Regions from separate parts of the Rhizobium sp. AN80A genome, predicted to be linked through region 2. Evidence: predicted binding sites of a transcription regulator. Region 2 holds the regulator's gene; the other holds the start of a gene.
What was found. Region 2 encodes PhoB, which activates phosphate uptake and scavenging genes when phosphate is short. Its sites were predicted from a motif close to TGTCATNNANCTGTCAT; they were not measured.
Positions count from the first base shown of each region.

Region 1: P3R82_RS26820 (DUF2794 domain-containing protein) is a predicted target of PhoB. The motif match lies at 2,316-2,332, and genes of this name have one in related genera.

Region 1 covers NZ_JASJPX010000003.1:3,079,369-3,083,547, reverse strand. The annotation lists gene acnA (aconitate hydratase AcnA) at 1-965, shown strand, start outside; gene P3R82_RS26825 (thioredoxin family protein) at 1,233-1,970, shown strand; gene P3R82_RS26820 (DUF2794 domain-containing protein) at 2,354-2,755, shown strand; partial or broken gene P3R82_RS26815 (N-acetyltransferase family protein) at 2,819-3,377, opposite strand; gene P3R82_RS26810 (Bax inhibitor-1/YccA family protein) at 3,638-4,179, opposite strand, start outside.
Region 2 covers NZ_JASJPX010000003.1:2,384,303-2,388,481, forward strand. The annotation lists gene P3R82_RS23440 (aspartate aminotransferase family protein) at 1-1,001, opposite strand, end outside; gene P3R82_RS23445 (GcrA family cell cycle regulator) at 1,429-1,974, shown strand; gene phoB (phosphate regulon transcriptional regulator PhoB) at 2,056-2,739, opposite strand; gene phoU (phosphate signaling complex protein PhoU) at 2,776-3,489, opposite strand; gene pstB (phosphate ABC transporter ATP-binding protein PstB) at 3,533-4,179, opposite strand, start outside.

The DNA of each region.
Region 1 (4,179 bases), 700 kb from region 2:
GCGTGGACCAGAGCGGCAACCCCGTCTATCTGAAGGATATCTGGCCGACCTCGCACGAGGTGCAGGCCTTCATCCAGAAATACGTCACCCGCGAACTCTACGAGACGAAATATGCCGACGTCTTCAAGGGCGACGCCAACTGGCAGGCCGTGCAGGTGCCTCCGGGCCAGACCTATGCCTGGGACGACAACTCGACCTATGTGCAGAACCCGCCCTACTTCGTCGGCATGGGCAAGACCGGCTCCGGCGTCTCCGATATCAAGGGTGCGCGCGTCCTCGGCCTCTTCGGCGACAAGATCACCACCGACCACATTTCTCCGGCCGGTTCGATCAAGGCCGCCTCGCCGGCCGGCGCCTATCTGCTGGAGCACAATGTCGGCGTCGCCGACTTCAACCAGTACGGCACGCGTCGCGGCAATCATGAAGTGATGATGCGCGGCACCTTCGCCAACATCCGCATCCGCAACCACATGCTCGGCCCGAACGGCAAGGAAGGTGGCTACACCATCCACTACCCGTCGAAGCAGGAGGAATCGATCTACGACGCGGCCATGCAGTACAAGGCCGAGGGTGTTCCGCTTGTCATCTTCGCCGGCGTCGAATACGGCAACGGCTCGTCGCGCGACTGGGCAGCGAAGGGCACCAACCTCTTGGGCGTCAAGGCCGTGATCGCGCAGAGCTTCGAGCGCATCCACCGCTCGAACCTCGTCGGCATGGGCGTCATCCCCTTCGTCTTCGAGGAGGGTACGACCTGGGCGACGCTGGGGCTGAAGGGCGACGAGACCGTCACCATCGAGGGGCTCGAGAACATCAAGCCGCGCGAGAAGAAGATCGCCAGGATCACCTATGGCGACGGCACCGTGAAGGACGTTCCGCTCCTGTCGCGCGTCGATACGCTTGACGAGGTCGTCTATCTCAACAATGGCGGCATCCTGCAGACGGTGTTGCGAGATCTCGCGGCCTGATCGGCCCACAATTTTAATGGGTTGCACGATAATGGCCGCCGGAAAGCGATTTCCGGCGGCTTTTTCGTCCTGGATGGCTGCGATCCCTCACGGCGAAGTGTTGCGGAGTTGTCCCACCCCGGCGCCGTCTCACCCGTTCGTGATTTTTCGTTTGGATCGGGAGAGATTATCTCTAGGTTGAAGAGTTGGAGCCCCTGCCCGCGTGGTTGGCCAGTCCATGTGGCCGGCCTTTTCGGCGGGGATAGAGAGGAAAAGAGGTAGAGGTGAATGTCGCCGCGGTTTTTGATTTCGCTGATTGCAAGTGTCGCCTTGGCGAGCCCGTTGCTCGCCGACGAGGCGCCCAAGGGCGTGGTCGAACTGTTCACCTCACAGGGCTGCTCGTCGTGTCCTCCCGCCGATGCGGCGTTTCGCAAGCTGGTTGAGCGCGGCGACGTCATCGCCCTCGCCTATCATGTCGACTACTGGAACTACATGGGCTGGGCCGATACGCTGAGCTCGAAGGAAAACACTGAGCGCCAGTACGGCTATGCCAAGACGATGGGTCGCGCCAATGTCTACACGCCGCAGGTCGTGGTCAACGGCCGCGATCACGTGATGGGCTCGGATCTCGGCGGCATCGAGCGCAAGATCGACGGCTTCGTCAACGGCGGCGAAGGGCTGAACGTGCCTGTCAAGGCCGAGGTCAAGGGCGACCAGCTCGAGATCACCGTCGGCCCCGGCCAGGGAAAGGCCAATGTCGTCATGGTCTATTTCGATCGCGAGAAGACGATCGAGGTGCAGAAGGGCGAAAACAGCGGCCAGAAGATCGCCTACACGCACAGTGTCTCGAATGTCGAAACCGTCGGCATGTGGGATGGAAAGCAGACCCGCCTGACGCTGCCCGCCACCCTGTTGCAAAAGCCCGATCTCGAGGGATGCGCGGTTCTGCTGCAGTCGTCCACGCCCGACGGAACGCCCTCGGCGATCCTCGGCGCAACGGTGATCATGGCCGGCAAGAACATCTGAGCCGGCCAGCAAGCCGGCAAGGCCATCCGAAGGATTTCATCTGCCTGTCAGGTGAAAGCGGGGCGGCCCGACTGATCGTATTCGGGGCTGGGGTTAAGGTCGATACGGTCAGCCGGGCCCTTTGGCGCGCTGGCGCCAAACAGTCACATCGCCCCCAAAGTACCGAAAGACGATGCGCAGAATTCAGTGTCGGCGAATCCGTCAAGGATGCGCCGGTCAAGTGCGAGCGAATTTCTCTTTTAATTGAGGCGCTGTTTTGACTGAAATGCGGCACGCCGCAGATTGCACAGACTATGCTTAATGCGCACGAGGCCGCGCTTGCAATTTGTAAACGCTAAGGCAAACTGTCACCCGCGTGTCACGAACGGAGGCATTCGAGACTGATGACAGATCAGCCGGATTTGCGGCGTGGGAGCAATCGGGCCACCGATGGCGACACCCCCGTCGTCGTGGATATCAGGGACTACAAGCAGAGCAAGGACCCGTTGCCGGTGACGTTTCACCGGCGAGAGCTGGATGCGATCCTGTGGATCTACGGGCGCATGGTCGGCGAAGGCGAGTGGCGGGATTACGCGATCGACCACATGAAGGATCTCGCCGTTTTCTCCGTTTTCAAGCGTTCCGGCGAGATGCCGCTCTACCGCATCGAGAAAAACCCCAAGCTCGCCGCCAAGCAGGGCGCCTATTCCGTCGTCAATACCCACGGCCAGATCCTGAAGCGCGGCCATGACCTGCAGCAGGTGCTGAAGGTGTTCAACAAGTCGCTGAAGCTCGTCGAGAAGTAAAGCGTCGCGAACGAGCCGGACAACCGCGCCGGTCCCGTTTTCCGCGACCGCGCGGGAGGCCTCTCACTCCGCAAACAGCGTCGCCGGATAGGCCGCGAGGTCGGGATCGCCGGAAGCCCCGTCGCCCAGCGGACGCTGCATCAGCATGGTGTCGAGCCAGCGCCCGTGCTTGAAGCCGGAGCCCTTGATGCGGCCGATCTCCTCGAAACCATGCGTGGCGTGCAGCGCGATCGAGGCCGGATGCGCGCCGCCGATCACGGCGACCATCTGGCGGAAACCGAGCGCCGTCGAGCGCGCTATCAGCGCCTCCAGCAACCGCTTGCCGACACCCTTGCCCCGCGCCTCCGGCGCCAGATAGATCAGAATCCTCGACCATGAACCGATAGGCCGGCCGCGTGCGGAAGGCCGACGCATAGGCATAGCCGATGAGCGCGCCATCCTCGCCTGTCGCGGCGATATAGGGGTAGCCGTTCGCGACGATGGCCTGGTATCGCGCCGCCATCTCGTCCCGATCCGGTGGGGCGATTTCATAGCTGGCGACGCCGTTCAGCACGGACTCGCGGTAGATGGCGGTGATGGCGTCGATGTCGGAGGGAGCGGCGTCGCGGATGAGAACGGGCATGGGCAGGCCGATGGCTGGAGGGGCTGTCCGCTTGAAGAGCATTCGCGGCGGCAGTTGGCAAGGGGAAAGCGGACGGGATGCGACGGTTGGGAGGGGGCGGGTGGTCCATCGGCGTCGCATATGTAGAGGCGTGCTTGGATTGTCGGGAAGAGCCCGAGAATGACGATGGAGTGGGTGGATGCGCAACCACCCCAGGACGACCCGATCCCCGAAACAAAAAAGGCGCCCCGAAGAGCGCCTTTTCCGATACCCGTTCCGTCTTACTTGCGGTTGCCCATGAACTGCAGCAGGAACATGAAGAGGTTGATGAAGTCGAGGTAGAGCGTCAGCGCGCCCATGATCGCCTTGCGGCCGGCCATGGTGGCGTCGTCGGCGGCGTAGTACATTTCCTTGATGCGCTGCGTGTCGTAGGCCGTCAGGCCGGCGAAGATCAGCACGCCCATCACCGAGATCGCGAACTGCATGGCCGAGGAGGCCAGGAAGATGTTGACGATCGAGGCGATGATCAGGCCGAACAGACCCATCATCAGGAACGAGCCCATGGCCGAGAGGTCGCGACGGGTCGTGTAGCCGTAGAGCGACAGCGCGCCGAAGGAGGCGGCGGTCACGAAGAAGGTCTGCACGACGCTCTGGCCGGTGTAGATCAGGAAGATCGACGACAGCGACAGGCCGACCAGCGCGGCATAGACGCCGAAGGTCGTCTGCGCGGCCGATACGCTCATCGAGTTGATCTTGAAGCTCAGGAAGAAGACCATCGCCAGCGGAGCGAAGATGACCACCCACTTCAGCGGGCTGGTATAGA
Region 2 (4,179 bases):
CCGAGCATCAGGCCTTCGCCGCGGATATCCTCGATCACATCGGGGAAACGATCCTTCAGCGATGCAAGCCCCTGACGGAAGACCAGCGCGACGTCGTTGACGTGCTGCAGGAAGCCCTCTTCGAGGACCACGTCGAGCACCGCGTTGCCGACGGCCATGGCGAGCGGGTTGCCGCCATAGGTCGACCCGTGCGTGCCAGCCTTCATGCCCGATGCGGCTTCCGCCGTCGCAAGGCAGGCGCCGAGCGGGAAACCGCCGCCGATGCCCTTGGCGACGGCCATGAGATCGGGCGTCACGCCGGACCATTCATGCGCGAAGAGCTTTCCGGTGCGGCCGACGCCGGTTTGAACCTCGTCGAGGATCAGAAGCAGGCCCTTTTCGTCGCAGAGCTGGCGCAGCGCCTTCATGAACTCGGTGGTCGCCGGGCGGATACCGCCCTCGCCCTGCACCGGCTCGATCAGGATGCCGGCCGTGGCATCGGTGATGGCGGCGCGAACGGCTTCGATATCGCCGAAGGGCACCTGGTCGAAACCGGGCGTCTTGGGGCCGAAGCCCTCGAGATACTTCTCCTGGCCGCCGGCGGCGATGGTCGCCAGCGTGCGGCCGTGGAAGGCGCCCTCGAAGGTGATGATGTGGAAACGCTCGGGATGGCCCTTCGAATACTGGTAGCGGCGCGCGGTCTTGATCGCGCATTCCAGTGCCTCGGCGCCCGAATTGGTGAAGAACACCTTATCCGCGAAGGTTGCATCCGTCAGCCGCTTGGCGAAACGCTCCTGGCCCGCGATCTCGTAAATGTTGGACAGATGCCAGACCTTGTCGGCCTGCTCCTTCAGCGCGCCGACGACGTGCGGGTGGCTATGGCCGACGGAGGTCACGGCAACGCCCGCGCCGAAATCGAGATATCGCTCGCCGGTTTCGGTGATCAGCCACACGCCCTCTCCTCGCTCGAACCGCAGCGGGGCACGAGAGTAGGTATCATAAAGCGGCGCGGCTTCAGCCATGGCGCGATCTCCTGTCATTCGCTCAACACTGGCCCGGACTCCGGCTAAAAGCGGGTGCCCGGAAATGAAAAATGCCGCCTTTCGGCGGCGAGGGGCACTATTGTCTTTTCGCAGTGCGATGTCAACAAAACTGAGCTTTTGCCGCATGCGTCAAGCAAGCATCGGGGCGCCGGCGAGCTATCAACAGCTAATGTTGCAGAAATGACTCTACCATCCAGCAAGTTGGGGAAAACCGAGAAATCGATTCGCCGCGATTCAACCGACTCTTGTCACGGAGTCGCCCTCACTCTAGGTTAAAACTCAATTACTAGACTGCATGCGGCGGAACTAGTCACCAAAATCGAGCAAGCGTTTCTTGGTCCGGACACGTCCGTGCCATGGGTGAAGGATTCTGCCTACACCAACGCTAATAAGGCGGAGACAGGGCATGAACTGGACAGACGAGCGCGTTGAAAGACTGAAGAAGCTTTGGGCCGAGGGCCTGAGCGCCAGCCAGATTGCGGCACAACTTGGCGGTGTAAGCCGCAACGCCGTCATCGGCAAGGTCCACCGCCTGAACCTTCCGGGCCGCGCCAAGGCCGGCGGCGCAACGACGGCGACGAGAGCGCCGAAGCGCCCGGCGGCATCCACGCCACGCCCCGCCAGCAACTTCAATTCCGCGCGCATCTCGCCCGCCCGTGCCGTCGCCCGCCCACAGGGTTCGGCGATGCTCAAGGAAGAGATGGACATCGATGCGATCGAGGAAGTTCGCTTCCGTCCGTCCGCCAACGTGGTCGTTCCGATTTCACGCCGCCTCGGTCTCACGGAACTGACCGAGCGCACGTGCAAGTGGCCGGTCGGCGATCCGCTGACCGATGATTTCCACTTCTGCGGCTGCGAGTCCCCGGATACGTCGCCCTACTGCACCTATCACCAGCGCATGGCCTACCAGCCGGTCAACGAGCGCCGCAAGGCAGCCAACCGGGTCGCATGACCCGGAAAGCCGGATAAGGAACACAAGAAAACGGGCCCTCGCGGGGCCCGTTTTTCGTTGGATCGTGAGAACTGGAAGCGCTTACGCTTCCATGGAATAGCCGGCGCCGCGAACGGTGCGGATGACATCCTGCATGTTCGAGAAGTTGAGCGCCTTGCGCAGGCGGCCGACATGCACGTCGACGGTGCGTTCGTCGACATAGATGTCGTGGCCCCAGACGCCATCGAGCAGCTGCGAGCGCGAGAAGACGCGGCCCGGCGACGACATCAGGAATTCCAGCAGGCGGAATTCGGTCGGTCCGAGGCGGACTTCGCGGCTCTTGCGGTGGACGCGGTGGGTTTCGCGATCGAGTTCGATATCGCCGCACTTCAGCAGCGAGGACAGAACTTCCGGCTTGGCGCGACGCAGCATCGCCTTGACGCGGGCAACGAGCTCAGGTGTCGAGAACGGCTTGACGACGTAGTCGTCGGCGCCGGTCGAAAGGCCGCGAACACGTTCGCTTTCCTCGCCACGGGCGGTCAGCATGATGATCGGCAGGCGCTCCGTCTCCGGGCGCATCCGCAAGCGACGGCACAGTTCGATGCCGGATACGCCAGGCAGCATCCAGTCGAGGATCAAAAGGTCGGGCGTGCGCTCCTGCAGCCGGATCTCGGCCTCGTCACCGCGAAGGATGGTATCGACTTCAAAGCCTTCGGCCTCAAGGTTATAGCGAAGAAGCACGCTCAGTGCTTCTTCGTCTTCAACGACTGCTACTCTTGGGATCATTCGTCTCGGTCTCCTGGTGGCGCGGGTCCGTCACGCTTATTCCGTGACCGCGCCGACGGTGTTAGCCGTATCGTCCTTCGGACGCTCGCCTTCCGGCTGGGCGCCGGTTGCCATGTAGTAGATGGTTTCAGCGATGTTGGTGGCGTGGTCGCCGATACGCTCGATGTTCTTGGCGCAGAACAGGAGATGCGTGCAGCTGGTGATGTTGCGCGGATCTTCCATCATGTAGGTCAGCATCTCGCGGAACAGCGAGGTGTACATCGCGTCGATTTCCTCGTCGCGCTCGCGGATCGACTTCGCCTTGTCGGCGACGCGGCTGGTGTAGACGTCAAGCACTTCCTTGAGCTGGACGAGCGCCAGTTCGGCGAGGTGCTCGAGGCCGCGGGCGAGCTTGCGCGGAACGCCGGTGCTCTGGACCGCGATGACACGCTTGGCGGTGTTCTTGCCGAGGTCGCCGACGCGCTCGAGGTCGGCGGCGATGCGGATCGAACCCATGATCTCGCGAAGGTCGGCGGCCATCGGCTGACGGCGGGCGATCGTGATGATGGCCTTTTCGCCGACTTCACGTTCGGCGTTGTCCAGGATCACGTCGTCGGAAATGACCTTCTGGGCGAGCGAGATGTCACCGTTGACCAGCGCCCGGACAGCGTCCGAGACCATCTGCTCGGCAAGGCCGCCCATCTCCGAAATACGGCGGGTCAGGAACTTGAGATCATCGTCATAAGCGGAATAGATATGTGTCGATGCCATGGGGCTTATCCTTGAATGTCCTGAGGTTTACCGGTTTCGGAGATCAGCCGAAGCGGCCCATGATGTAATCCTGGGTGCGCGGATCGTCCGGGTTGGTGAACATCTTGTCGGTGTCGTTCTCCTCGACAAGGTTACCGAGGTGGAACATGGCGGTGCGCTGCGAGACGCGGGCCGCCTGCTGCATGGAGTGCGTGACGATGACGATCGTGTAGGCTTCACGCAGCTCGTGGATGAGTTCCTCGACCTTGGCGGTCGCGATCGGGTCGAGCGCCGAGCAGGGCTCGTCCATGAGGATGACTTCGGGGCTGACGGCGATCGCGCGGGCGATGCACAGACGCTGCTGCTGACCGCCCGAGAGGCCGGTGCCGCCTTCATGCACGCGGTCCTTGACTTCGTTCCACAGGCCGGCGCGCTGCAGGCTCTGCTCGACGATGACGTCCATGTCGGCCTTCGTCTTGGCGAGACCATGGATGCGCGGGCCGTAGGCGACGTTCTCGTAGATCGACTTCGGGAAGGGGTTCGGCTTCTGGAACACCATGCCGACGCGGGCGCGCAGTTCGACGACGTCGATATCCGGATCGTAGATATCATCGCCATCGAGCGTGATCTTGCCGGTGACGCGGCAGTTGTCGATCGTGTCGTTCATGCGGTTCAGGCTGCGCAGGAAAGTGGACTTGCCGCAGCCCGACG